2 regions of the Alteromonas sp. I10 genome follow, and region 2 is predicted to be linked to the other one. Evidence: predicted binding sites of a transcription regulator. Region 2 holds the regulator's gene; the other holds the start of a gene.
What was found. Region 2 encodes FNR, which switches genes on or off when oxygen is low (the NO sensors DNR and NnrR bind a similar motif). Its sites were predicted from a motif close to TTGATCTAGATCAA; they were not measured.
Positions count from the first base shown of each region.

Region 1 (14,853 bases), on a different contig from region 2:
AAACGGGGTTCAGAAAAGAAGGTTGGATTCAATGCTGGCCTTCTTATTTATTTCGCTCACTTTTTCCCTATCAGTAACAGCGAAAACCACGGGGTGCTTTGATAACAAACGCTTTTGTTTTGAACTTACGCCTTCGTCTTCTTCTCTTTATTTAGTCTCAGTACAGAGAAAAGTAGAATTGCCCGTAGCGCTAACTCTGTATTCCAATGTTATGCAAGACATTCCCACAGGCAATGGGGAGCTTAAATCGAAAGCCCACGTTAACGCATTTTTAGATACCAATGACCAAGTGCCCCTTGGCGTAGTAAAAAATGCCGACGCATTCTGGGCATCTATGCGCGTTAAATGGACGGTGGGGCGCGTAGACGCGATACACGACAACGCCTATACGTATCTGCCACCGCTACAGCCAGCTAGCAAATACCGTATTGTTCAAGGCTTTAACGGCAATTTTAGTCATTCTGGTGCGTCAAGGTATGCTCTCGATTTTGCCGCGCCTGTAGGTACACCTATTTTAGCCGCCCGGGAAGGCGTAGTGATCGACACGAAAGATGACGGCACGAAAGGCGGGCCAACGCCGAAGTTTGCAAAATACGCTAACTACGTTGTTATTCTTCATAGCGACGGAACCACCGGCGAATACTACCACCTGAAATATAAAGGTGTTGCTGTGACAAGAGGGCAAGTCGTGGAACTCGGGCAGCTTATCGGTTATACCGGCAATACGGGGTTTTCTTCCTTACCCCACCTTCACTTTGGCATATATGTAGCCAAATTCCATGGTAAGTACGTAAGTGTCCCCTTTTCCTTCGACAGCGCCCTAACTAAGGCCTCGCCTTAGCATTTATAGCAATACATACTGATACTTTTCGTTAAAACTGCCATCTCATCCCCCACTAACGCCTTCTGAGAGTGCAGCATGCTGCGGTTTCACAGGCAGCAAATAAGCAAACTTTCCAATAAACTTTGCGCCGAAAACACCTGATTAGACCAGTATTTTGCTGCGAAATCTTTATCTATCACTATAATCAGCATTTAACACAATCAACGAGCAAATTTATTGGCTTTTTTTCGTGCAACTGTCACAAAAGTTTGTTGAAATGGCAATAACCGTGACTTTTTCCCGAAGATAGCAGCAAACTAGATGAATATTTTGTTATTGAACGGCCCTAACCTGAATATGTTAGGCCAAAGAGAACCCGACAAATACGGCACACAAACCTTGCAAGACATCGTAGATGATTTGCAGGCGCAGGCTGCGTCAAGCAACGTGACCTTAACGCATTTTCAGTCAAACGCTGAGTTTGAACTGATTGATCGCGTGCACGCTGCTATGGGTACTGTTGATGCCATTATTATTAATCCTGCTGCCTTCACGCACACCAGCGTCGCCCTTCGCGATGCATTATTAAGTGTCAATATCCCGTTTATTGAAGTGCATTTGTCGAACGTTCACGCCCGTGAACCGTTTCGTCATCATTCCTATTTTTCTGATGTTGCAGCTGGCGTCATTGTTGGCCTTGGTGCCATGGGCTACTCGCTCGCGCTAACTGCAGCAATCAACTTACCGAAATCGCATAAATAAAGCAGAGACAGAACATGGATATTAGAAAGATTAAAAAACTCATCGAACTAGTGGAAGAATCTGGCATTGCCGAGCTAGAGATCACTGAAGGCGAAGAGTCTGTACGCATCCACCGTGGCCCAACGGGTGTTCAAGCGCCAATGAACTACAGCTTTGCAGCTCCTGCTGCACCGCAAATGGCACCTGCTCCAGCGGCGGCCGCTACCACTGCTTCTGAAGCACCAGCAGAGCCAGCTCAGCCAGAAGGTCACGTTGTTAAGTCTCCAATGGTAGGTACGTTCTACCGTGCATCTTCACCAACGGCAAAAGCATTTGCAGAAGTGGGTCAGCAAGTGAAAGTTGGCGACACGCTTTGTATCGTTGAAGCGATGAAGATGATGAACCAAATTGAAGCAGATAAAGCCGGTGTGGTTAAGGCAATCTTGGTTGAAAACCAAGACCCTGTAGAATTTGACCAGCCAATGTTCATTATTGAATAAGCGAGTGCTTAACTATGCTAGATAAAGTACTTATTGCTAACCGTGGTGAGATTGCCCTGCGTATTTTGAGAGCCTGTAAAGAACTAGGCATCAAAACCGTAGCAGTGCACTCTACTGCGGATAAAAACTTGAAGCACGTGTTGCTGGCTGACGAATCAATTTGTATTGGTAAAGCATCAGCAACCGAAAGCTACCTGAACATTCCTCGCATTATTGCTGCTGCAGAAGTCACTAACTCTATTGCTATTCACCCAGGTTACGGTTTCCTAGCGGAAAACGCAGACTTTGCTGAAGCGGTAGAAAAAAGCGGCTTTATTTTCATTGGCCCTAAAGCTGAAACTATCAACCTTATGGGTGACAAAGTTTCTGCTATCAACGCCATGAAAAAAGCAGGCGTACCGTGTGTACCCGGTTCTGACGGCCCGCTAACTGACGACGTAGAGCGCAACAAAGCCATTGCTAAGCGCATTGGTTACCCAATCATCGTAAAAGCTGCGGGCGGCGGCGGTGGTCGTGGTATGCGCGTGGTGCGCAGCGAAGCTGAGTTGATTAAAGCCATTGAAACAACGCAAGCGGAAGCTGGCGCTGCATTCGGTAACTCAACGGTTTACATGGAAAAATTCCTTGAGAACCCACGTCACGTTGAAATTCAGGTATTAGCCGATGGCCAAGGTAACGCCATTCACTTAGGTGAGCGTGACTGTTCAATGCAACGTCGCCACCAAAAAGTGGTTGAAGAAGCGCCTGCACCGGGTATTTCTGAGCAAATGCGCACCAAGATTGGCGATCGCTGCCGCAAAGCCTGTATTGAAATTGGCTACCGCGGAGCAGGTACTTTCGAGTTCCTATATGAAAACGGTGAATTCTATTTCATTGAAATGAATACCCGTATTCAGGTAGAGCACCCTGTATCTGAAATGATCACAGGCGTTGACCTTATTAAAGAGCAGCTTCGCATTGCAGCCGGTCAGCCACTGTCAATTGATCAGTCGCAAATTCAAATTCGTGGCCACGCTATTGAATGTCGAATTAACGCAGAAGATCCACAAACCTTTATTCCTAGCCCTGGTCCTATCGATATGTTCCATGCGCCAGGTGGTTTAGGTATTCGTTGGGAGTCGCATATTTACGCGGGCTACCACGTACCTCCTTACTACGATTCAATGATAGGCAAGCTTATCACTTACGGTGAAAGCCGCGACGAAGCGATTGCTCGTATGCGCCACGCCCTTGAAGAGATTGTGGTTGAAGGAATTAAAACGAATATCCCTCTTCAGCGTGCCATTATGGCCGATGAAAACTTCTTCGCGGGTGGAACCAACATCCACTACCTAGAGAAGAAGCTAGGTTTAGCCTAATCCCCCCTTTGGGCTACACGCTGTTTTTTGTGTAGCCCAATTTTCTTTCTTCGCTATTCGCTATTCGCTATTCGCTATTCGCTATTCGCTATTCGCTATTCGCTATTCGCTATTCGCTATTCAGCACATTCTAATTTTCCGATTACTACAATCAATTTTTAACGATTTTCCTATTTAAAACTTGGTTCTATACTGCATACAAGTTTTAAGACATCTCCCTGAGTTTTAATGCTTTTGTGTGTTTTACCCTCATTGGAGTCCCACTCCACTTATTGCCGGCATCCCTGCCGGCTTTTTTTGTATTTTTTTCCTTAAACCGCTATTCGTTGCGCTAAGTAATTAGATTTAATGTATAAACTACTTAATCATGTTGTTTAGGGTTAAACAGGTGCGAAATCCTTTTTTGTTTATTTTACCGCTGATAGCCATTGCAGGAACTAACGCGCAGGCAGAACAAATAGCGCCCACCTTCTCACAGAAGCTAGATATTCAGGTTCGTTACGATAATCGTTCCAACCGCCCGAGCCGCGAACAATATCGACTGCGTTACTATCCCTCTCTTGCCATCACTTCTGCGTGGTCAGTAAACAGCTTTGTGGTGACTGGCGATGACTTTTCATCAAGTCACAATACATTCGGCAGCGACAACACTGATTATCTCTACGCAAGGCGTCTGTACTTAAGGCATGAAACCGATTCGGGGAAAACTGAGTTAGGTGTTATTCCAACTTACAAAGGGCGTGTTTCTTCCACCGGCTTGTCGAAAGATGGTTGGATAACGGGGGTACGTCATGTGAGGCAATTGCAAAACGACACCGCCATTGAAATAGTCGTTGGTCAACTTGCAAATGCTGAAGCATCTGAAGCCTTTAATTTTGGCGGAGAGGATGAGTATTTCGAAATTGAATATTCGGCCAAGATGGGACAACGACATAGCTACGAAGCCAGTTTTGAAAGAATGCTGAACGGTACGTTTGCCCGGGCAGAATATCGATTACGTATTAATGAACAAGATACCGCGTTCATTGAATTAGTGCAGCGTACTGATGAAAGTGCTGCGAAAGTTGTAGTGGGCACCAGCGGTGAATTCGCTGCAAGCGCTTTTAACACATCATATCCTATCGAATATTTTGCTTACTATTCCTATATAGACAGTAGTTTTGGTGAGCGCGCTGAATTAATTGAAGACTTTCTAGGAACAGGTCACGGCGGCTCTCTGGAATTTAGTGGCGTGCTATCGGAGAAGCATGATGTTGAATGGTTTATAAGAGCTGATGTGGTAGATAGCGTCAGTCGATTACTGGCAGGAGTAAAACTCTCCTTCGATGGTTGAATGAAACGAAGCGCCTACTCCACATAAAAAAGGCCCATCAAACGATGGGCCAAACAGCAAGAACGCGTACACACTTTAACAGTGCATAATAAGTTACGGCTTGTCGCCATTGTGAGTTCAATTGCCGCAGATTACGTATTTTTAATCTCTTGAGCTTTAAACTTAAAGTTGAGTTTATTAAACTTTAGTTTAATGAAGCGCTAAAGCTCGTACTGTTTAACTCTAATAATCGTAATTTGAAGGTGTTCTTGTGCCCAGCCGTTACGCTCAGTTCAAAGAAAAACTTCCCATTTCCCGACTCTCCGATGAAGCGGTGCTTGCGTTTCGCGTCCTTTTTGATGATCCTCTCGATATCGTAGACTTAGCGCAAGATATATCTGACTTAACGCTTTACCCGGAACGGCTGAAAGACAGTTATAGAAAGGAGTGGGAAGCCTACGTGCTAAAGGCACTGGCGTTTGAGATCAAACAACATGCAGACGTTTCTCCTGCAGAGTTCATTGAGCTTGTAATGAACAAGGTAGAAGCGATTCAGCAAAATAACGACACCTATCAAAATCTATTGCGTCAGGTTCAACACGCGAAGAGTATTTTGCAATCAGAAAACACGATCGTTTTTCCTACCCCCATGCGTCAGCAGTTAACTGCGTTTCTTTTGCCGATTACTACTATTTCGCCTCCCAAAAAATAAAGGCAGCTACAACGTAAGGCAGTTCCGCTTCTATAGGAAAGGCTTCTACACGCTACTTATTAGCGCCTTTAAATTTGTACTGAGAGGGGCAGTATCCTCTGTCCACACCTTCAGGGCGCAGGCTGGCATGTTTGGTTTTTCTACCCGACACGCGCTCTCGCCAGTTCTTGAAGGTTTTCGGTTTGAGATTTTTACGCATAAGCTTTATCACATCTTTTTCAGGCAGCCCGTATAAACGCTCTATTGCCTCGAAAGGCGTACGGTCTTCCCACGCCATTTCAATTACCCGTGATTCTTGTTCTTCAGTTAATGCCATTTCTTACATCTCAATATGCGTGTTTAACCCCACTACATACTTATTTTCGGCTCATTTTGTTCAGTTCAACTACGCTAAAGTTCCAAACAATTAGTGGCCGACTTAAACGCTCACTTGCTCATCGTCTTTTTCAAACGCTAGCTTCAACAACTCGGCGGCGGCCTTCGCATCGCTCAGCGCGCGGTGATGCTGCTCCATTTCTATGTGAAAATGCTTTGTTAAGTTTGCCAGCGAGTAAGAAGGCAGCCCAGGATAGGTGCGACGCATTTCGCGAACGGTACACATTTTGGGTCGCCTGAAACTTTGCTCTAGTCTTGCAAACTCTTGCTTGATGAACCCGTAGTCAAAGTTTACGTTGTGAGCAACGAACACAGCGTCTTCGGTGAAATTTGCCACGTGTTCCGCTACTTCAGCAAAAAGCGGAGCATCTGCCACCATGTCATCCGAAATTCCAGTAAGGCGGGTAATGTTGCTAGGAATGCGGCGCTGCGGATTTAACAGGGTTTGAAACCTGTCTACCTCTTTCCCACCAACAAGTTTTACCATACCTATTTCGGTAATCCGGTTGTAGCTGCTGTTTCCTCCAGTGGTCTCTATATCTACCACAACATAAGGCTGTGCTGGGTCGCGTATCCATTTCACTGTTGTTACCGCAACGTCAAATCCAGCTTGCTGCAAACGTTGAATTGAAACCAGCTGATTTCGGCGAAGCTGATCGCCAGGCGCTTTGATTTCTTCAAAGCGAAGTGCGCCGTCAAATACCATGATATCGGGGAAGCCATCTCGGAGGCTCTCAAAGTCTTTGCACATCATGCGAAGTAAAGCATAAATCGAATCTAGCGAACCATGCTCAATTAGCGCTTCTATAGGCGTAAGCAAATGACTAGACCACATAAACAGGCTATTAACTTTGCCATAGTGCATCGTGGCCATTTTGTGAATGTGAAAACGCAGTTTTTCTTTGCTATCAAGCGCCTGTAACAACGCTTCAATACTGTGTTCAAACTTAGCGTAAAAGTTATTCTGTTTAAGCGATAACGGTCTGCGATCAAACTCCGTAACCAGCGTGTCTTCTTCGTAAAGTTGCTTCCAAAAGGTAAGGCCGAACAAACTGCGCCATAATCGGTTTTCCGTGCGCCAGCCTTCAATGCCGCGCCTTGCATAATGCGCCAGCACACCACGCTCAACCTGTTGGTTTTGGCTTACGTCAATATCCAGTGTACGGCTAGCATTGCGAAGCATGTCGGTAACCGTGCTGGTGCGTTTTTTGTGGTATTTACGGGCATAGAAATCTTCTGCAAATGCTAACAGCGTATCCGATTGCGGATTATCAATTATCTCTTCAAGGGTCTGTTTAACACTATTTTCATTTCCGTCCTTGTAGCTCTCTCTTAACCACTTTTCTTTTGCCTTATCGCTTTGCGCCGCTTTCAATACTTCTAGCCCTTTCGCTCTATCAAACATCAGTACTTTTAGGCCTAATGCATAGAGAAACTGGTCGCGATAAAAACAGGCCGACACACCTTCTGTAATGGGCAGTTCACCTTCGGCAATGGCAAGCAACATATCATCGTTATAAAAAGCTAACTGGCTGTAATGGTTAGCGTAAAACCATGAAGCTTGGGCGTCGCTTTTAGTTTCAAAACGCGCCGTATCCGTTACGGAATCAGAACGGGTTCTCATTACGCCTAAATCGCGCATAGAAAACTGATTTAGACGGCTTTTGGTGTTACCAAAATAGATAAACAGCAAATAGCGAAGTGCATCGTCGAACAAGCACACTAAGTAGTTATCTAGCGAAAAGCGCTCTGGCCAGCCTCTAGCTTCGATATGTTCATTAAGCAACGTCACGAGTTTAGGCTTGGTGAGAGATGCGAGCCCCTGAATACTGCCGTATTCAGCAAGTAGCTCAAGCAGAGCATTCTTGGTCAAGACACCTGCGATGTCATTAAGCGAAGCGTGGGTAAGGTCACCAAACCAGCCGTTGTCGGTAAGCCAATCTATTTGCTCTTGTGGCACAGCGATTTCGCTATAATTGAACTGCGTCCTGTCAATCACTGCGTACTTGCGATTTGCAGCGCGCACAACAATACACTGTTTGTCATCGTCTAACGCTTTAAAACGCCTAACAAAGTCAGTGGCTTCGTCACTTAGAAGCGCCCTGCTAGCACCCTCAAAGAACCCAAGGAACTCGTGAAAGTGTGTAAGGTAATAACGTGGCGGTAAATCTTTTCGCATGAGGTATCTTTGGCTATGAAAACACCAATAGTGTATATTTATACAGCCACGCGAATCAAATTAAATCCTCCGCGATTGGGTATCACATCTGCTGCTAATAGTGCACAGCGTGTACTTTTACACGCGTACGCGCTGTTTAGACACCCAATGAAAGAACGAAGAAAGCTGCGCATCTGCCAATAAACGCTGCAAATTGAAGTAGTGTTTGGCCAACGTCATCTCATCATAAAATCGATGTATACCGCTGTGACATTGTCTGCAAATGTAAATGCCGTCCTGAAGCTCCGCTTTGCTAAAGTGCTTTTTAAAATAGGTACGCCTGTGCATTTTTCGCGGAATAAGATGATGGTAAGTAAGGCGAGTTTCTCTATTACAGCACGGGCATTGACCAACTTTATTTGCCACAAGGTCACCTTTTTCGTCTATCACATCTATTGTTTGTGCACCCAGTTTTCTGATTACTCATAAGCGTCAAATGGCAGTCTTGCCCTTTTCTCTTAAAATCAGATACAAGGGGCGTGTCTAAAAGAAAATCCACTCGTCTTTGCATTACGTAACAAATAGCATTAGTGATTACAAAGGCATTTAAATATGAGTTTAACTCGTTCCATGAGCTTTTCCTGTCCTTACTGTATGGCCCCAAATGATGTTGAAATAGATGAAATTAACGATGTTGGCCAAGTACAGGTGCTCGACTGCCAAGTGTGTTGTCAGCCCATTGAGCTTACTGCTTATCAGCACGGTGATGACATTCAGATAGAGGCAGAAAGAGAGAATGACTAAGCAGTTTACCCGCGGTGATATAGACGCCCTTGCACAGCGCTACCGCGCAAACCTAATTAATAGTTTGTCTGGTTTTAAATCGGCGACTTTGGTGGGTACAACAAACGGCGTTACAAACAATTTGGCTATAGTGAGCTCTATTGTTCATGTCGGTGCAAACCCGCCTCTCATTGGCATGATCATGCGTCCTCATACCGTCACGCGAGATACGTTAAGCAATATAAAACAGCAGGGCTTTTATTCGCTAAATCACGTGTCTGTTGACTGGGTCGACAAAGCCCACCAAACATCAGCCCGCTATGCGCCAGATGAAAGTGAATTTGAAGCCGTTGGGTTAACCGCGCAGCTCAGTGAGTCCTTCAGTGCGCCGTATGTCAAAGAAAGTGAAATTAAAATGGGCTTAAAAGTAGCACAGCATTTTACTTTGCTTAATGAAACCGAAATGGTTATCGGCGAAATCCAGGAGCTCTACGTTCCTGAGCAAATAATAGATTCAGACGGCTATGCAGATATAGAGCAAGCGCAAACGGCCTGTATCTCAGGCCTAGACAGCTACCACAGCACACAACGAATTGCGCAATTTGCATATGCAAAGCCCGATGTAAAGTTAACCGTGAAGTGAACTAATAAACTGTCCAGCGGTCTTATATTCAATACTTAAGATTGTAACTCTGAAGTTTATTTAATCTGGATCAAGCGAAAGTGCGACATTTCGTTCGATCTTTTTTCAAAAAGAGATAGTATTTAAACATGAAACAAAACCTGCCTCTTTGGGCAGGTTTTTGCGTTTAAGGCACTGAATAAAAAAGAATCATTATCGTTTCTATCTCTTAAGGAGAATGTTATGAAATCTGTAAATCGCCGTGACTTTTTAAAGCTTTCTGGCTCGACGGTTATCGGTCTTACATTAGGTGGTGTAGCGTTACGTGCTCAGGCTCAAGAACAATTGAGTGCTGATGACCCTACTGCAAAAGCACTGAACTACACACCGTCGTCAACTGTTGAAGGTGCAAAATGCGCAAACTGCATGTACGTGCAGGGCGCCGATGGCGAACAACACCGCCCTTGTAACATTTTCCCTAATAAGCTTGTTAACGCTGATGGCTGGTGTAGCGCTTGGGTGAAAAAGCCTGGCTAACCAATCGAAAGAAAAGACGTTCAAAAGCCCTTGAGTTAAACCAAGGGCTTTTTTCGTTTCTGTTGAGGCGAAATACGATTATGTATCCTCATTTCCCGCTAGCGAACTACGTCAATTCCGTCTTCGATACCTTTTAGCGCTGGGTTGTCAAAACGTGTAGGCAGAAGGCCAGGCTTAATGAAGAAGCCGTGTTTTGCTTCAAAGACTCTACCTATTTTCAACACGCTTTCGTCTTGCCACTTTCCACCAATAAAGCTAATCCCCACAGGAAGATCTTTCACCTGTCCAGCGGGCACTGTGAGATGCGGATATCCTGCAATTGCGGCCAAATACCCGATACCGATGAAACCGACAGGCGAATGGTCACCATATACGCCGTCTATTAAAAAAGAAGGGCTGTTTGAGGGCGCAACTAGTACATCAACATTGTGCTTTGCTAACAACGTATCAATACCATTTTTGCCCGCCGTGTCTTGAATAAGGCGCAGTGCATTTTGATACTTTTCGCTGTCAATGGCTGCCGACGCGAGCGATTTTTCGAAAATGTCTTGATTGAATAGCGCTAACTCGCGCTCTGTTTTGTTATTGAAATCGATAAGCTCAGACAAGTTCCTTGCAGGGAGTTCTGCCGGCGACCCCGACAAGTATTCGTTAATACTATGATGGAACTCGCTCAGCAGAACATTATAGGAGTCGGCCCAAAATGAATCTGGCTGAGAGAAGTCACTGATGTCCACCAGCGTCGCGCCCGATGCTTTAAGCTGGTTCAACGCCTTTTCATAAACAGCCAGTACATGAGGGTTATCGCCCTGGCGGTACCTAACCACACCAATACGCTTGCCTTTTAAATCTGTAGCCAGCATTGACGATGTTGGCATAGAAGGGCGGTGAGACTCAGCGTCTAGTGTCGCGTTGTCGCTTGCATCAGGGCCCGCCATGATTGCCGTCATCAGCCAGGCGTCTTGAACGTTAGACGTCATTGGTCCTGCGGTGTCCTGGCTGAAAGAAATAGGCACTATGTGAGTTCTGGAAAGCAAGCCCACGGTTGGTTTAAAGCCGACTACCCCGTTTATGGATGCCGGACAAATAATAGAGCCATTGGTTTCGGTGCCCACGGCAAGTGACGCGAGGCGAAGTGACATGGCAGCGCCCGAGCCCGATGACGAGCCACAAGCACTTCTTGATAGCATATGGGGATTTCGGGTAAGCCCGCCAACTGCACTCCAGCCGCTGATAGAGGATTCAGAGCGAAAGTTTGCCCATTCAGACAAATTGGTTTTACCCAAAATAATTGCCCCTGCCGCTTTCAGTTTTTCTACGATAGGCGCATCGCGACCAGTGTCATTAGTAATAAGCGCCATTGAGCCCGCTGTGGTGGGCATCTCTTTACTTTCTATATTATCTTTAAGCAGCACGGGAATACCTGCCAGAGGGCCAAGCGTCTCGCCATTCGCTAGTCGTTTATCGATGGCCTTCGCTTCGGTCAGCGCGTTAGGATTCAACGCTAAGACGCTATTTACCTTTTCATCTAGTCGTTCGATTCGCGCAAGATAACCGCTAACGAGCTCAGCAGATGTCGTGTCGCCACTCGCAATAGCTTGCGCCTGAACGTGAGCAGGCTTATCTAACCATTGCTCAATCTTATCTGTATGATTTGCTTGAGACACGCATGCAGTGCATAGCACGACTACGGCCAGCAAAAAAACCTGTTTCAACATAAACCTTTCCTTAACGTATGATCCTAGCGCCTGTTACTCCTTCTTATTATGCAGCGTTTAACGGCAATAGAAGGTAACGTAATGTTAGTTTCTTATACGTTGAATCAGAAATAGTTCACTGTCTAAGAATTATTTTGCCGTTTCCGCTACGGGAAGCTTATGAAGGAGGTTATCGAGCTTATATTCATCAAGCAGTAACTGATACCGCCCATCTTCAATAAATAACCGAAGGGTGGCGTTGAACTTGGCTCTTAGCGCTGGGTTGGGGATTGCAGCACTGTAAGGCGATATAGGAAAAAGCTCATGAAAGACGGTTGCGTCTTCGGCATAAGCACTGTTTGCAGATTTGAAGTAGTTGAAAATATTTCTATCGAGAATGGCAACATCGACGCTGCCGCGCATCAGCATGTCCACTTGACGATCTTGTCGTGCCATTTCTATATAGGTAGTTTGCGATGCGAGAGTTCGCCCAAAGTCCTCACCTAATACCGATTGAGCGGTTTGAAAAGCAATGACGCTTTTACCTTTCAAATCGTCGATACTGTCTATCGTCAGTTCTCTGTCTGCCCGTGTTACCACGACGTTCTGATAGATAATATATGGCTCAGATAAAATGCTTTGATCGACCGTGTGTGCAGGATTAAGGGTAAGTCCAATGTCAACGGCGTCATCTTTTAATAACCTTGCCGTACGCCCGAAAGGAACATAAATAGGCGACAATCCATATCCCATTTCAGCAAGGATCGCCCGCACCAAGTCAACTTCAAAGCCGGTGTGTTCTTGTGAAATAACGTATGGAGGCTTGTTCCAGCCTACAACCACATCTAGCTCTTTCGCGCTAAGCGGTATGATAAAACACAGTAAACAAACAGCAGATAAAAGTGCGCGCATACAACAGATGAACCAGACTATAAATTAAACGATACCCTTCTCATAATATAAACTTATATTAGAATTTCACCAGTCGACAAAAGGTTAGTTTTTCTCGAGGCTTACGTAATCAATTGAGCAGCCAAGTTTTATTGGGTACTTGAGAGCCTGTTGAAAACCAAAGTGGTTAGATTTGATCATGCCTCTGTAAGCATCGCGTTCTCATTTACTGAAAGCTTTTCGCTTGCCTGCATTTTGTTTACTGCCAAGCAAAGGTACAATAATGCGCAAAGGTCTCAATGAACGATAACTATGGCTTGGCTACAACTTCGAATTAATACCTCCTCTGAACATGCAGAATCAATAGGCGACATGCTGACGGCCAACGGCTCACAAGCAGTGACCTATGTGGATGCGAAAGACACCCCTATGTACGAGCCCAAGCCGGGTGAAGTGTTACTGTGGCCCGATACACAAGTCGTCGGCTTATTTGAAGCTGATGCCGATATGAAAGGCATCCTTCAGCGCTTGGGTAAAGCCAAAGTCTTAGGCCCTGATTTTAAATATAAGCTTGAGCCACTTGAAGACAAAGACTGGGAGCGAGAGTGGATGGATAACTTCCATCCCATGCAATTTGGCGAGCGCTTGTGGATATGCCCAAGCTGGCGCGATGTTCCCGATCCAAACGCCGTTAACGTAATGCTAGATCCTGGGCTTGCCTTTGGTACTGGCACGCACCCTACAACAGCGCTTTGCTTGCGCTGGCTAGACGGCATAGATATGACAGATAAAACCGTTGTCGATTTTGGCTGTGGCTCTGGAATATTAGCGCTGGCTGCGTTGAAATTGGGTGCTAAACGCGTCATCGGCATTGATATCGACCCACAAGCGCTACAAGCAACAAAAGAAAATGCACGACGCAACGGCGTTGAAGACCGTTTGGATGTATACCTTCCTGAAGACCAGCCTGAGCTTGAAGCCGATGTCGTAATGGCGAACATCTTGTCAGGTCCATTACTAGAACTTCAAAGCGTGATTACAAATTACTGCAAATCAGGCGGTTTGTTAGTCCTTTCTGGCATTTTGGCGGAGCAAGTTACGCGCATAGAAGAAGCGTACGCTAACGATATTACTCTTGAACCCAGTGCCATTGATGGTGAATGGGCGAGAGTGTCGGGCAAAAAACACTAAGTTTGAGTGATAAACCGACCAGTCGGTGAAAATTACGCCCAGTTAGAATAGTGTGTTTTCGGTAAACCACCTCAAAATTGCGACGAAAATTTGTACGACAAAGCACGTTACCGCCTAATTAATTGTTAATTTTTTTCACATTACAGCCCTTTCAAATCGGGGGCTGTAAGACTTTCGTACAATATTTAAACTAAAAATCGACGTTAGCTTACTAATGTGACAGATTTTTTTCACTGTCAAGACCACGGAGTGAAATTTTGTGCGATTTTTAGCCTTTTCAAGCCTTGCGAAAACACGTACACTTAGCGCCCCGTTTTAGCCGGGTGTATATTTTCTGTGCAGTTTTAGATGGCGAGCTATACATTTTACAATGCGAATTGGACCTTACGAGTTAGAAAACAATTTGATGTTGGCCCCCATGGCTGGCGTAACAGACAGACCGTTTCGCCAACTTTGTAAGCGCTTAGGTGCAGGGCTTGTTGTTTCAGAAATGCTTTCGAGTAATCCGAAAGTTTGGAACACAGCTAAATCACAAGCGCGTATGAATCATGAGGGTGAAGAAGGCATTCGCTCTGTACAGATAGCTGGGGCTGATCCTGAGCTTATGGCTCAAGCAGCACAATTTAATGTTGAGAACGGTGCGCAAATCATCGATATCAACATGGGTTGTCCTGCTAAAAAGGTCAATAAGAAGCTAGCAGGTTCTGCATTGCTTCAATACCCAGACACAGTGGAAGCGATTATTAAAGCAGTAGTTAATGCTGTTGATGTACCCGTGACACTAAAAATTCGTACCGGCTGGAACCCAGAAAATCGCAATGGGGTAGAGATTGCCCGCATTGCAGAGCAAAACGGCATACAGTCGCTTGCTGTTCACGGCAGAACACGAGCTTGTATGTATAAAGGAGAAGCTGAATACAGCACCATACGTCAAATAAAGGCGGCAATTTCAATTCCTGTTATTGCAAATGGTGATATTACTTCTCCAGAGAAAGCACAAGAGGTGCTGAATTACACCGGTGCAGATGGCGTAATGATAGGTCGCGGCGCGCAAGGTAAACCTTGGATATTTAAGCAAATCCAACATTATCTTGAAACGGGCGAGAACCTACCAGCACCGCCGCTGTCAGAGTTATATGAACTCTTGCATGAG
Region 1 is NZ_QJJN01000005.1:275,256-290,108, forward strand. Features, by position in the region: gene BZA03_RS12190 (M23 family metallopeptidase) at 32-841, shown strand; gene aroQ (type II 3-dehydroquinate dehydratase) at 1,145-1,585, shown strand; gene accB (acetyl-CoA carboxylase biotin carboxyl carrier protein) at 1,600-2,064, shown strand; gene accC (acetyl-CoA carboxylase biotin carboxylase subunit) at 2,079-3,422, shown strand; gene BZA03_RS12210 (hypothetical protein) at 3,811-4,755, shown strand; gene BZA03_RS12215 (hypothetical protein) at 5,006-5,446, shown strand; gene BZA03_RS12220 (TIGR03643 family protein) at 5,499-5,762, opposite strand; gene BZA03_RS12225 (exonuclease domain-containing protein) at 5,865-8,000, opposite strand; gene BZA03_RS12230 (hypothetical protein) at 8,118-8,405, opposite strand; gene BZA03_RS12235 (CPXCG motif-containing cysteine-rich protein) at 8,592-8,783, shown strand; gene BZA03_RS12240 (flavin reductase family protein) at 8,776-9,405, shown strand; gene BZA03_RS12245 (high-potential iron-sulfur protein) at 9,628-9,921, shown strand; gene BZA03_RS12250 (amidase) at 10,020-11,639, opposite strand; gene BZA03_RS12255 (ABC transporter substrate-binding protein) at 11,769-12,530, opposite strand; gene prmA (50S ribosomal protein L11 methyltransferase) at 12,822-13,700, shown strand; gene dusB (tRNA dihydrouridine synthase DusB) at 14,071-14,853, shown strand, end outside.
Region 1: BZA03_RS12245 (high-potential iron-sulfur protein) is a predicted target of FNR. The motif match lies at 9,466-9,479, and genes of this name have one in related genera.

Region 2 (14,853 bases):
TGCCCTTAGTTTCAGTAGCACAGTGTGCGTGGTTAAAGTATTAGAAGAAAGTGGCGAAAGTAAAACCCGTCACGGCCGCCTTGCCATTGGCATTTTGGTCATGCAAGACGTTTTTGCTGTTATCTTCCTTGTTGCAGCAACTGGAAAGCTCCCCTCTGTGTGGGCGCTTGCGTTGTTGGCCTTATTCCCAGCAATGCCAATCATAAACAAAATGATTAATAAGTCGGGCCACGGTGAACTGCTTCCACTTACTGGCTTTATCCTCGCCTTAGGTGGCTATCACTTGTTTGAGCTGGTTAACATTAAAGGCGATCTTGGGGCACTAATCTTTGGAATCATGTTAGCCCAACATGAAAAGGCTTCGGAGCTAGCGAAGTCGCTGCTTAGTTTTAAGGATCTCTTCTTAATCGGCTTCTTCCTTACTATCGGTCTTACCGCCCTTCCCGATCTTAGTATGATTGTCCTAGCTATCGTGTTCTGCTTATTTATACCGTTAAAAGCAGCACTCTTTTTCGGCTTATTTACGTCACTTCGCCTTCGCGGTCGCACGGCTTACTTGAGCAGCTTGGTGCTTTCAAATTACAGTGAATTTGGCCTTATTGTTGGCGCACTAGCCGTTTCATTAGGTTTATTGGCAAACTCTTGGTTAGTGGTGATTGCTTTAGCCGTATCTATTTCATTCGTTATCACCAGCGTGCTCTATCGCAATTCTCATTCTCAATATCACAATCATAAACACACCATTAAACGTTTTGAGAAAAACGAGCGCTTAAAAGAAGACATTTATCCTACTCTCCACAACGCGGAGTTTTTAGTGTTGGGGATGGGACGAGTTGGTCGCGGTGCCTTCAATGCGTTATCTAAATTAAGTGATGTGAGCGTATGGGGAATGGACGCCGACCGAGTAAAAGTAAAAGAGTTATCAGACGAAGGCTTAAACGTAATATGCGGCGACGGTGAAGACGTCGATTTGTGGGATAATTTAGATATCAAACAGATTCAGCTTGTTTTGCTTGCTCTGCCTTCTATCCAGGACTCAATAAACATCACACGTCAGCTTAAAAACGCGGGCTATGTTGGAAAAGTTGCAGCCATTGCACGATATGAGGATGAAGTATCACATCTATTAGAAAACGGTGTAGATAAAGTCTTCAACTTCTTTACCGAAGCAGGGCTTGGTTTTGCTGAAGAAAGTCTTGCTTATGCGCATGCACAACAGTAATGCTGTTCTAAATGCGAACAATGGATGAATTGAGAAACGTTATCGTTTGTAAACAACTGTTTTACAAAGACTTTTTTTGACATGCAGTCAAATTTAGACTAAACTTCACGCAAATACGTTAATAGGGTTTACACAATGCAAGGTGATAAACAAGTTGTTGCAAAATTGAACGAAGTACTGACAAGTGAACTTACTTCGATAAATCAATACTTTCTGCACGCTCGTATGTTCAAAAACTGGGGTTTTTCTGAACTTAACGAAAAGAATTATAAAAAGTCTATCAAGGACATGAAGCAAGCGGACGATCTTATCGAGCGCATTTTATTCCTTGAGGGCCTTCCTAATCTTCAAGCGTTAGGCAAGCTTTATATCGGTGAAGATACCGTTGAAATGCTGTCATGTGATGCGCGTTTTCAAAAAGAACAGCTTCCACTACTTCGTGAAGCTATCGCGCTGTGTGAAGAAAAGCAGGATTATGTTTCTCGTGATTTGCTTGAAGACCTTCTTGAATACGAAGAAGAGCACCTAGACTGGATTGAAACGCAAGAATACCAAATTGATGCTATGGGTATAGAGAACTACCTACAAGCGCAAGTAATGGGAGATGACTAATGAAAGGTAACCAAGCAATCATCAATGGCTTAAACGAACTACTCTCTTATGAGTTAGCCGCCATGGATCAGTATTTCATTCACTCTCAGATGTATCTTGATTGGGGTTTGAATAAGCTTTACGAACGCATCGATCATGAATTTGATGACGAGCGTGGACATGCAACTAAGCTAATAGAACGCATGCTGTTTTTAGAAGGTACGCCTGACATGACGAAGCGCACAGGCTTCAAAGTGGGTAAAGATGTACCTGAGATGCTAGAAAGCGATTTACGTGTTGAATATGAAGTTGATGCAAAGTTACGTGAAGTTATTGCGCTTTGTGAAACCGAGAAAGACTATGTTACTCGTGACATGCTAATTGTACTACTAGACGATACAGAGATGGATCACGCACACTGGCTAGAGCAGCAGCTTGGCCTTATTAAGCGACTAGGTATTCAAAACTACCTTCAGTCTCAAATGTAAGAAATAGCGTTCACGCTACAATTTACAGGTAATTAATAAAAGGCCGCTCTTAAATAAAGAGCGGCCTTTTTTGCTTGTTTACTCCCCTTTCTTTAGGGAGAGTCTTATTGCTTTTAATACAGTTACTGCTGTGTAACAAAATACAAATAGCTGGGGCTTTCTTTATCTTTAATATTTAGACGTAGCTGCCATTTCATAACTGGCTCACTACAGCTACCTAACATAAACCAACCTGACCACTTTCCTTGACCATCGTTATCTAACAGCACGGGAATTTTGCCCATATACATGTTTACCCCTTCAATCCATGCGCTCTCTATTTCCTCTCCTTCAGGAACTAAGAGCTTAACCGTTACTGACTCTTCGGCTTCAGGCATGGCTGAAAAAGTGGCAATTGCTAACCTGTCATCAATTAAGAATTCGCAAGTTTCATTGACAAAGTTGCAGCTGTTTCCTATTCCATTAACTACGCTAGTGTCTTTTAACACCGATGACTGGAATTTATGTGCAAGGTATACACACACGGCTACAACAATAATAGCCACTAATGGAAGCTGGGAATGTAAAATTTTTGATCGTTTATTGTTATCGTTATTTAGCATTTCTTAAATTTTGTGTATTTCTTCATTGACGGAGATCAAGCTTAGGTAGTTTATGGTATCTTTTTGTAATTAAAAACCTTATCATCCGCGTACCAACTGGCTTGGAGACAATAATTATTACTCTTTCCGAGCTCGGTGTGAAGCGTTATTCCTTAGCTGATACACGTCTCGACCGTACTATTCCGGCAGTTGGAGACCATAGTTCATTTGAAGTGGAAGATTCATTAAAATGAGTGAAATAAGCCAAGCACAACCTGACTACAATTATAAAGTAGTTAGGCAATTTACCATCATGACCATAGTCTGGGGTATCATTGGTATGGGCCTAGGGGTATTTATTGCCGCGCAGTTATTTGCACCTATGCTTAACTTTGACACACCATGGCTAACATTCTCACGTTTGCGTCCGTTGCACACTAACGCCGTTATTTTTGCCTTCGGCGGCTGTGCGCTATTTGCAACGTCGTACTACATCGTTCAGCGTACCTGCCAGGTAAGACTGTTCAGTGACAAACTTGCCGCATTTACCTTTTGGGGTTGGCAAGCCGTTATCGTTTTAGCTGTTATCACCCTGCCTATGGGTTTAACCAGCTCAAAAGAATACGCTGAACTAGAATGGCCAATTGATATCCTTTTGGCACTGGTTTGGGTCGCTTATATCATTAACTTCTTCGGAACCCTAGTAATCCGTAAAGTTTCGCACATTTATGTTGCAAACTGGTTCTTAGGCGCGTTCATGTTAACTGTTGCAATTCTTCATATTGGTAACAGCATGGCTATTCCGGTATCTTTCACTAAATCGTATTCACTGTATGCAGGCGCAGTAGACGCTATGATGCAGTGGTGGTACGGCCATAACGCGGTAGGCTTTTTCCTGACTGCGGGCTTCCTTGGTATGATGTACTACTTCGTACCTAAGCAAGCTGGTCGCCCGGTTTATTCATACAGACTTTCAATTGTTCACTTCTGGGCACTTATCTCGCTGTATATCTGGGCTGGTCCTCACCACCTTCACTACACTGCCCTACCAGACTGGACTCAGTCACTAGGTATGGTGATGTCTATTATCCTATTCGTTCCATCTTGGGGTGGTATGATTAACGGTATTATGACGCTATCTGGCGCGTGGCATAAACTTCGCACCGACCCAGTATTGCGTTTCCTTATTGTTTCATTGTCTTTCTACGGTATGTCTACCTTCGAAGGCCCAATGATGGCAATCAAGACCGTTAATGCACTGTCTCACTACACTGACTGGACAATTGGTCACGTACACTCTGGTGCTCTAGGTTGGGTTGCAATGGTTTCAATTGGTTCAATTTACCACTTAATTCCAGTGCTATTCGGTCAGCGCGCTATGTATAGCACCAAGCTAGTTAACGTACACTTCTGGTTCGCAACTATCGGTGTTGTTCTATACATCGTAGCAATGTGGATGTCTGGTGTACTACAGGGTCTAATGTGGCGTGCAGTAAATGCTGACGGTACGTTAACCTATAGCTTTGTTGAGTCATTAGAAGCGTCTAAGCCTTTCTATGTGGTTCGTTTCATTGGTGGTTGTTTCGTGGTAGCAGGTATGCTTGTTATGGCATACAACACATGGAAAACCGTTCGTGCACCTAAAGGCAGTATCGCTGCAGACCCAGCGACTCAGCCGGCGTAGTAAAGGAGACGAATAATGAAAAACGCACATGAGTTAATTGAAAAGAACGTCGGTCTGTTAACGGTATTAATCCTTATCGCTATCAGCTTCGGTGCCATGGTTCAAATAACGCCGTTGATGTTTCAACAGCAAACCATGGAACCGGTAACAGGCTTACGTCCATATACCGCGCTTGAGCTTGAAGGCCGTGATATCTACATCCGTGAAGGTTGTGTAGGTTGTCACAGCCAGATGATCCGTCCATTCCGCGCTGAAACAGAGCGTTATGGTCACTACAGCGTTGCTGGCGAATCAGTATGGGAGCACCCTTTCCTTTGGGGTTCTAAGCGTACTGGTCCTGACCTAGCACGTGTTGGTGGTCGTTACAGCGACGAATGGCACCGAGTTCACCTGCTTAATCCTCGTAACGTGGTACCAGAGTCGAATATGCCAGGTTTCCCTTGGCTTGCGGAAAACACGCTTAATGGCGAGTTAACAGCTGAAAAAATGGAAGTATTCCGTGGATTTGGCGTTCCGTATACCGACGAAGATATCGCGGGTGCGAAAGCGGCAGTACAGGGCAAAACGGAAATGCAGGCCCTTATTGCTTATCTACAATCTCTTGGCACACATTTGAAATAATATGGACCAAGGAATTGTAGGCAGCATTTTTACTGTCATCGTCTTTGTAAGCTTCATCGGTGTTGTATGGTGGGCGTTCAGCAGCCGCAACAAGAAAAAATTCGATGAAGCTGCAAACCTAGTGTTTGCAGACGAAGAAAAAGAAAAATCAAAAGAAGATTAGCAGGAGTCTCGAACTCATGAGTATGTTTTGGACAATTTGGATTTCAGTGATAACCCTAGGGTTAATCATTGGTTGCTACTTCCTTCTTCGCTGGTGCCTTTCTAACAAGACTGGCGTAGCTGAAGGTGAGTCAATGGGTCACGAATTTGATGGTATTGAGGAGTTGAACAACCAACTTCCTCGCTGGTGGACAATTATGTTCTACATGACCATCGTTTGGGGCTTTTTATACCTAGCGCTTTATCCTGGCCTAGGTGCGTATGAAGGTATTTTGGGTTGGAAGAGTTCTAACCAAAATATTCAATCGCTAGAAGAGTCAGCTCAGGCGCGTATTGAGGCTAAAGAGCAAGGCTACCTAGTAGAATATGATCGTGAACTAGATTTTGCTGCCGAGAAGTTCGATCCGATCTTCGAAGCGTATGCACAAGTTCCTGTTGAAGAACTGGCTAAAGACCCAGAAGCAAATAAAGTAGGTCAGCGTTTGTTCCTACAAAATTGCTCTCAGTGTCACGGTTCTGATGCACGTGGTCAAAATGGCGGCTTCCCTAACCTAACGGACAACGACTGGTTGTACGGTGGTTCAGGTGCGAAAATCGTTGAAACTCTTACGCTTGGTCGTAAAGCAGCTATGCCAGCATGGCTAGATGCTATGGGTGAAGACGGTATCGAAGAAGTGGTTAACTACGTACTTAGTTTAAGCGGTCGCGATGTGGACCCTCAGCTTGCAGAAGCAGGTAAAGCTCGTTTCGCAGCGTGTGCGGCTTGTCACGGTATGGACGGTAAAGGTAACCAAGCACTTGGTGCACCAAACCTTACTGACAATATCTGGCTATACGGCGGCAGCCACAGAGCGGTAACAGAAACGCTTACTTACGGTCGTAACGGTGTAATGCCTTCATTCAAGAAAACCTTGGGTGATGACAAAATTCACGTTGTTGCAGCGTATGTATACAGCCTTTCAAATGATTAATGATTTAAATCATTAAATATCTTAAAAAGCCTCGTTACTACGGGGCTTTTTTTATGAGAAAATACAGCGGTATAGAGAGTGCCATGCGAACATTTTTTGTACACTTTTAATATGTCTCGCCAACACTATATTTATCATTATTTACCGGCTTTACGTGTAGTTGGGGAAGTAAAAATAAATATGTTGTTAGTGAAGTAAATACGAGAAAAGATTTCGATGAATAGACCCTGGTATAAAGAGTTCTGGCCCTGGTTTTTAATTGCCGTTCCTATCATTACCCTCATCATGGGTGGCGTGTTATTAAACCTTGCTATTTCTACCGAAGATAGCTTGGTGGTAGACGACTACTACAAAGAAGGAAAAGCAATTAATGCCCGTCTGGACAAGGAAGCCATAGCCCGCCGCATGAATATCACCACTGATTTAACCATTGAAGATGGAAGCATAGCGCTGCAATTTCATTCGGGGATTCCTCAAGAAGGTAACGCGGTTAAATTAAGTTTCTATCACGTAACGCTAGAAGAGCGCGATGTTAGCGTTTTATTGAGTCGCGACGCTAACGGTATTTATCGCGGCTTTATTGAAGAAAACCTTGACGGTAAATGGCGCATATCGCTGACGCCGATTGATGATAGCTGGAAAATTCAAAACACGGTCTATCTGCCCCACACTGGCAAAATGAAATTCAATCCATAATGACAAAGCACGACTGTTACCATTGCGGCTTGCCTATAGCGAGTCCAGACAATGGGAAATTTACTACTGTCATTTTAGGGCAACAACGAGACATGTGTTGCCCTGGCTGCTTAGCGGTAGCTGAAGCGATCGTTAACAACGGCCTTGAAGACTATTACCAGTTTAGAACCGAACCGGCGCAAAAATCTGACGACAGTATTTTAGAAACGTTAGATAAGCTAAAAGTCTATGACGACCCTTCCCTTCAAGAAGAGTTCGTGTTTGAAGAAGGTCAGGACAAACAGATTCAGTTGACCCTTGAAGGTATTACATGCGCTGCGTGTGGCTGGCTTATCGAAAAGCAGTTGTCAAAAGTTGAAGGAATAAAGCAAGTCGCGGTGAATGTACAAGAGCGCCGCGCTTTAGTCACTTGGTCACCATTTCAAATTAAGCTTAGCCAAATTCTATCTACGCTAAAACGCATTGGTTATGTTGGGTCACCATTTCACCCCGACGAACACGAAGCCAGTTATAAACGCGAGCAAAAGACCTTTCTAAAAAAGCTTGGCCTAGCAGGCATTATGACCATGCAGGTTATGATGCTAATGACTGGGCTTTATTTTGATTGGTTCGGCGCCATTGAGTTAGAGACCCGCCAATATTTTTATTGGGTTGCCCTTACGCTTACTACACCTGTGGTGCTGTATTCAGGCAGCACCTTTTATGTGGGCGCCGCTAAAGCGCTAAGCGCCAAAACGGTTAATATGGACGTACCCGTTACGCTTGCCATATTCGGTACTTACATTGCAGGAATACGTTCGACTGTATTAGAACAGGGCGAAGTGTATTTTGAATCTATTTGTATGTTCATTTTCCTGCTGTTACTCAGCCGCTTTTTAGAACATCGCAGTCGCCATCGCGCCGCACAGATCTCTGCCAATATGATGCAGTATGTGCCCGTATCAGCGACCAAACTAAATCCGGATGGCAGCCTAACCGAGTGTCTGGCTAAGCAGCTAAAAATTGACGACGTAGTGCTAGTGAAGCCTGGTGAAACAGTCCCCATTGATGGGGTGGTAACCGACGGCAACGCAGCGGTTGACGAATCTATGCTTACCGGCGAGTTTAACCCCGTGCGTAAGTCGAACAGTAGCCCGGTTTACGGCGGCACGGTTTGTCAAGATGGTACGCTAACCATTACGGTTACGCAGACCCTTAAAAATGCGCTGGTAAATCAAATTGTACGACTGCAAGCAAGTGCGATGGCGAGTAAGCCTAAAGCAGCGCAGATAGCCGATAATTTTTCTCGCTATTTCGTTACCGCGGTATTGCTGATTTCGGCGTTAACCTATGGCTTTTGGGCGTATCAGGGTAGCGACGAGGCATTTTGGATCACCATATCGGTGCTGGTTGCAACCTGCCCTTGCGCACTAGGGTTGGCTACGCCATCAGCGTTAACCTGCGCTATGGCAAAGTTAAACCGACAAGGTATTTTACTAAAACGGGCCGATGCGCTAGAACAAATTACTGACATTGACACCATCGCTTTAGACAAAACCGGCACGCTCACAAAAGGCAAATTTACTATTTCAAATGCCTGGTACGTTGACGGCGTGGATAGTAATAGTGCGCTATCAATTGCGCGCGCTTTGGAGTCACGCTCTGAACATCCGATTGCCAAAGCCTTTAGCGACGGTATAGCCTTTAGCGACGGTGTAGCCCTAAGCGAGACTTCTGCCTCTAGCAGTAGTGCTGACGCCATCGATAACACGGTACACAAAGTGACTAATTTTACCGTTACGCCAGGAGGTGGTATCAGCGGTGAGATCAATGACACGTTGTTTTCTATGGGATCTGCAGCATTCAGCGTTCACGAATCACAGCTAAAACTCATTGAAGCGTTCCCTTCAGCTAACGTGTTTCTCACGGTTAAGGGGCGTATTATGGCGGCGTATGAAGTAAAGGATTCACTAAGAGAAGATACGCAAGAAACTCTCGATATATTAGCTGTAAGCCATACCCTCGCCGTTTTAAGTGGTGATACACAGCAAAACGTTAATGCGCTTACCGCACCATTGCCAATTTCGACCGTTAAAGGTGGCCTAACACCTGAGCAAAAGTACGAAGCCGTTCAAGCTATGCAGCAATCTGGCGCGAAAGTGATGATGATGGGTGACGGTATTAACGACGCTCCAGTTCTTGCCAGCGCTGATGTGGCAATTGCAGTGGGTAATGCCACAGACGTGGCTAAAACTGCCGCCGACGTGATACTGCTTGGCGATCAGCTGCTTTCTGTACCAGAGCTTATTCGAACTGCGCATCAAGTGAAGCAAAAAATAAGGCAAAATATCGGCTGGTCGGTAGGTTACAACGTTTTGATCTTACCTTTCGCCGTATCAGGCCTACTTTCACCGTGGATGGCTGTTGTTGGTATGTCGTTAAGCAGTATCATTGTGGTCACAAACTCAACGCGACTTTTGAGCAAATAGCATGAGTATTATTTACGTATTAATTCCAATCGCCATCATCATTGTTGCCGTCGCTATTGTGATATTCTTTTGGGCGGTGAAAACCAATCAATTTGAAGATTTGGATCGCCAAGGGTATAGCATACTGTTTGACGATGATCTTCCGCCAGAAGAAAAAAAGCTAGCTGAGCAACGCAAGCAACTTCAAGACAGTAAAGTAGACAAAAGCCAAGCGCCACATGGAAGGGATTAACTACTTCTCTGCCTTTCTTATCGGCTTAGCCGGTGGAGTTCACTGTGTGGGAATGTGCGGTGGAATTGTCGCTGCGCTAAGGATGGTTTCGCCTAAAGGCGCTTCAGCACTACCCTATACCCTTGCCTATAACATGGGACGTATAGTGAGCTACACCATCGCCGGAGCAATAACCGGGGCACTTGGAAAAATTGCAGCAGATTATATACCTCTTGCCAACTATGCCCTTTCCCTACTTAGCGGAATCATGTTGCTTCTACTGGCGTGTTATTTGGGTAAGTGGTGGACTGGCTTAACAGTGCTGGAAAATGCGGGTAAAGGCCTATTTTCCAAAGTCCAGCCGCTTTCAAAACGCTTTTTGCCATTTAAGACCCCTTTAAGTGCGTTGCCTTATGGTTTTATTTGGGGTTGGCTTCCTTGCGGTTTGGTGTATTCCACACTTACCTGGTCTCTCGCGGCGGGTAACGCGCTAGAAGGCGCTGCTATTATGTTCTTCTTCGGTTTGGGTACATTACCCACCTTGCTCGCTGCAAGCGCTGGTAGCCAATATATTGTTCGAAGTTTTCAACATAACCATTTTAGACAAATTATTGCAGTAATAATGGCAATATATGCAGCTTATCTTATTCATGGCGCAATCGTTTAAAAATGGGTGTATTATTGTCGGGTATTCTTTTAGAGAGCGTGCATTATGAGCAAAGGAAGCCAATTTTCTATTCACTGTCAAAACTGTAGTTTCAGTCACCTGTGTTTACCGGTGGCGTTAAACAAAACAGAAATCGAGTCTCTTGACGATATTATTGAACGCAAGAAGCCGCTTCATAAAGGTGACACGCTGATTCAAACTGGTGATAAATTCCGTTCTCTATTTGCAGTGAGAACCGGTTCATTCAAATCATTTGTGACTAATACCGAAGGTGAAGAACAGATTACCGGCTTCCACTTTCCTGGTGATATTATCGGTTTCGATGCATTAAGAGAGAACAAACACCAAAGCTATACTTCTGCGTTAGAAACTGCCATGGTGTGTGAGCTTCCCTACGAGACCCTCGACGAAATGTCAGTGCAATTTCCAAAGCTACGCCACCAGATCATGAGCTTCATGAGCGCTGAAATAAAACAAGATCACGACATGATCATGCTTTTAAACAAGCGAACCGCAGAAGAGCGCTTACTGTATTTCATCTCACACCTGTCGCAACGCTTTGAAGAGCGTGGCTTTTCCCATAGAGAATTCCACTTAACCATGACGCGCAACGAAATTGGAAACTATTTAGGATTAACGATTGAAACGATTAGTCGTCTGTTAAGCCGTTTTCAAAAAGACAACATCATAAAAGTAGACGGCAAGCTTATTACTATTTTGGATTTCGATAGGCTAAACACCAAACTAGCGGCGCTTAACGGCCCTAGCGTTGTCTGCGGTTAGTCCTTTTTAAGTGTTAAATAAGGCGCGCACTAAGCGCGCTTTTTTGTAACCTGTGTTAGCCACCTACCTGCCCTTTCAGCGCCACGCCGGTTGCTCCATATTCAATTAGGTAGGTTCACTCATGGTCGCCTCGTAAAATTCTTGATCTAAAACAACTTACGTTTTTCCCAATGTCGTTTATAGTTAGTATTAGAAAGCTTCGATTTCGACAGCCGCTACTAAGTTTCGTAGTTAGGGGGACGTTATGATTGAGTGTAAACGAATTCTGGCCGTGGTAGATGCCGAGCGCGATAACCAACCTGCACTAAGCCGAGCTTATGAACTCGCTTCAAAAACAGGCGCTTCAGTTACCGCCATGATGGTGGTATACGACTTATCTTATGATATGACGACCATGCTTAGCCCGGATGAGCGCGAGTCAATGCGCGATGCAGTTACAAAGGAGCATGCAAAATGGCTTGCCACCCACTTAAGAGAACAAGGATTCACTGAAACTGATATCGTTGTAGAATGGAATAATCGTGCGTATGAGTCGATTATTTACTACACCCTAAACAATCAGATAGATTTAGTGGTAAAGGCAACCAAAAAGCACGACGATCTTGCTTCTGTTATTTTCACCCCCACCGACTGGCATTTAATGCGTAAATGCCCTCGCCCAGTATTGCTCGTTAAAGAGCACGACTGGCCAGAAGGAGGAGAGATTATTGCTGCAGTAAACGTAGGCAGTGAAGACGATGAGCATGCCGCACTTAACGATAAGCTCACCCTCATTGCTAACGACTACGCCTCTTTATTGAAAGGTAGCGTAAATTTGGTCAACAGTTACCCTTCTACACCACTTAATATCGCCATAGAAGTACCTGAGTTCGACCCCGATACCTACCACGACGCGGTAAAAAATCATCATTTAAAAGAAATGCGTAGTCACGCGTTAAAGTACGGTATTCCTGAAAACAAATGCGTAGTAAGAGAAGGCCTTCCGGAAAAAGTTATCCCGCAAGTGGCAAAAACACTGGATGCAGAGCTGGTTGTTATTGGTACCGTTGGCCGTGTGGGCATTTCAGCGGCCCTAATTGGTAATACTGCAGAACACGTGATCGACGAACTCAATTGCGATGTGCTTGCTATTAAGCCAGATGGATTTGTGTCGCCGTTGTCGCTGTAATCTTTTCATCAGTACCGCATAGCCCGTGTTTGCCGTTACTTAGCGGCCAACACGGTATGTCACCAACAAATTTAACCTCACAAGCATGGTCTCGAAAAGCCGCTTTAATGTATAATGGTGGCTTTATCACAAACCAAGCTAGTTAATTATGAGTTTAGGCACAAACAGTGCTGACGCGTCGCCATTAAATGCTGCGCAAAGTAAGCAAAAGTACAACTTCAACAAACTTCAGAAACGACTTCGCCGCAATGTGGGTAAAGCCATTGGCGATTTCGGTATGATTGAAAACAACGACAAAGTAATGGTGTGTTTATCTGGCGGTAAAGACAGCTACACCATGCTAGATATTTTATTGTTTTTAAAGAAGATTGCGCCTATTCACTTTGATATCGTTGCGGTTAATCTTGACCAAAAGCAGCCTGGTTTCCCAGAACATATCTTGCCTGAATATCTAGAAAGCATTGGCGTTGACTACAAAATTGTAGAAGAAGACACCTACTCTATTGTTAAAGACAAAATTCCAGAGGGAAAGACAACATGCTCTCTCTGTTCTCGCTTGCGCCGTGGTATTTTGTACCGCACGGCAAAAGAGTTAGGTGCGACTAAAATTGCATTAGGTCATCACCGCGACGACATGCTAGAAACGTTTTTCCTCAATATGTTTCATGGTGGCAAGCTTAAGTCTATGCCGCCAAAGCTAGTCAGCGATAACGGTGAACACATCGTTATTCGTCCATTGGCGTACTGCACAGAAAAAGACATCGAGAAATATTCTCAGGCCGCTGAATTTCCGATTATTCCTTGTAACCTTTGTGGCTCACAAGAAAACCTACAGCGCCAAAACATAAAGGCTATGCTTCAAGACTGGAACCGTCGCTTCCCAGGTCGTATAGAGTCGATGTTCCGCGCGCTTCAAAACGTAGCGCCTTCACACTTAATCGACAGCAACCTTTATGATTTTAAAGCTATAGCTACACAAGAAGGCCCGGTTGAAGACGGTGATATCGGGTTCGATGAACCTTCTTTCACTACAGAAAATAGTTCGGACTTCAGTGATGAAGATAATACTATTGAAGTAATAAACATTATGGAACCTAAGTAAATGAAAATTGGACTTGCGCTAGGTGCCGGTGCCGCAAGGGGCTGGACTCACATTGGCATAATTGAAGCATTAGAAAAACTCGGCGTAAAAATTGACGTTGTAGCGGGATGCTCTATTGGTGCCTATGTTGGTGCTGCCTACGCAAGTGGCAAGCTGGAAGGGTTGAAAGAGTGGGCATGTTCCCTCAGCGACTGGCAGGTACTTGCTCTTATGGGCGTAGGACTTAGACGCGGCGGCATTGCCAGCGGACAGAAGGTTTTCGACAAGCTAGCAAGCGAGTTTTGTGAATCGACTTATGAAGACATGCTTAAGCCGTTTGCGGCTGTGGCTACCGACCTTTATACCGGCCGTGAAGTAGTGTTTAACTCTGGTCCTATCGGAGACACCATTCAAGCATCCTGCGCTATTCCCGCACTTTTTGCGCCCGTAGCACATGGTGATCGTTGGCTGGTAGACGGTGCCGTTGTAAACCCTGTACCGGTGAACTTATGTCGCCAATTAGGGGCCGATTTTGTAATCGCGGTTAACCTTAACGCCGATTTCCGACCACTTCGTCTTGAAAAGTTGAGACAAGATCATGAAGAAAACCAGCGCAAAACCGAGGACTTTTTTACAAAGAGTCAAAACGTACTACGCCAATGGTTCTCTCCTGACAACAAAGAAGAAAAAGCCCTAGAGAAAAAAGATGAAAAAGACAGCGTCTCGGCTGGCAATGTAAAGACAGAAGAAGGCATTGCTTCTGATGTGATTGAAAAAGTGGAAGAAGAGTTGACCGAAGTCCCCGCTAAAGTGAACAAGCGAAACCCGCCTGGAATTATGAGCGTGATGAGCAGTTCACTTGAGATACTTCAAGCTCGCGTCACACGTTCACGTTTGGCTGGCGACCCGCCTGACATTCTTATTGAGCCTCAGCTTACCGACGTGGGTATTATGGAATTCCACAGAGCCGAAGAGCTATGCGCGAAGGGCGAAGAAACCATCGCGCGTTTAGCAGAGCAAATTAGGTATCAGCTTCTTACCTAATCCCAAATATGCATTTAGCTTGAAGCCATAGCGGTAACACGTAGCGGCGCATGAGGCAGTGTTAAGCCTTTTGCGTCGTTGATCCAATCTTGTTCTAGATGCAATACGCCGTTATTGATTTGCACACCTTGTGGAGTAATGAAATCTAAATTCTTGTCATCAAACTGAATCATCAAGCCCTTTACCGAAGGCATCATGAAAGACAAAAAGCTTCCCATTTCATTAAAGAAAGCTTCGTACTGACCATACAAAAACGTAAGGTCGTCTTTTGTGTAATACTGCTTAAGATATTCCGGCTTGGTTTCAAGTTGTACCGACATATCACACACGTTCGCGCGTTCGTTTAAATCGATGCGAACCAGTGCGTTGGCAAGTTTCAGGGCCTTTTCAGTAGGCACCGTGAATCGCCCTTCAT
Region 2 is NZ_QJJN01000007.1:140,979-155,831, forward strand. Features, by position in the region: gene BZA03_RS14340 (cation:proton antiporter family protein) at 1-1,222, shown strand, start outside; gene bfr (bacterioferritin) at 1,358-1,834, shown strand; gene bfr (bacterioferritin) at 1,834-2,301, shown strand; gene BZA03_RS14355 (hypothetical protein) at 2,424-2,903, opposite strand; gene ccoN (cytochrome-c oxidase, cbb3-type subunit I) at 3,133-4,566, shown strand; gene ccoO (cytochrome-c oxidase, cbb3-type subunit II) at 4,582-5,187, shown strand; gene BZA03_RS14370 (cbb3-type cytochrome c oxidase subunit 3) at 5,189-5,350, shown strand; gene ccoP (cytochrome-c oxidase, cbb3-type subunit III) at 5,367-6,320, shown strand; gene BZA03_RS14380 (FixH family protein) at 6,537-7,016, shown strand; gene BZA03_RS14385 (heavy metal translocating P-type ATPase) at 7,016-9,484, shown strand; gene ccoS (cbb3-type cytochrome oxidase assembly protein CcoS) at 9,486-9,716, shown strand; gene BZA03_RS14395 (sulfite exporter TauE/SafE family protein) at 9,703-10,362, shown strand; gene fnr (fumarate/nitrate reduction transcriptional regulator Fnr) at 10,408-11,145, shown strand; gene uspE (universal stress protein UspE) at 11,390-12,313, shown strand; gene ttcA (tRNA 2-thiocytidine(32) synthetase TtcA) at 12,462-13,415, shown strand; gene BZA03_RS14415 (patatin-like phospholipase family protein) at 13,416-14,438, shown strand; gene BZA03_RS14420 (DUF2987 domain-containing protein) at 14,453-14,853, opposite strand, start outside.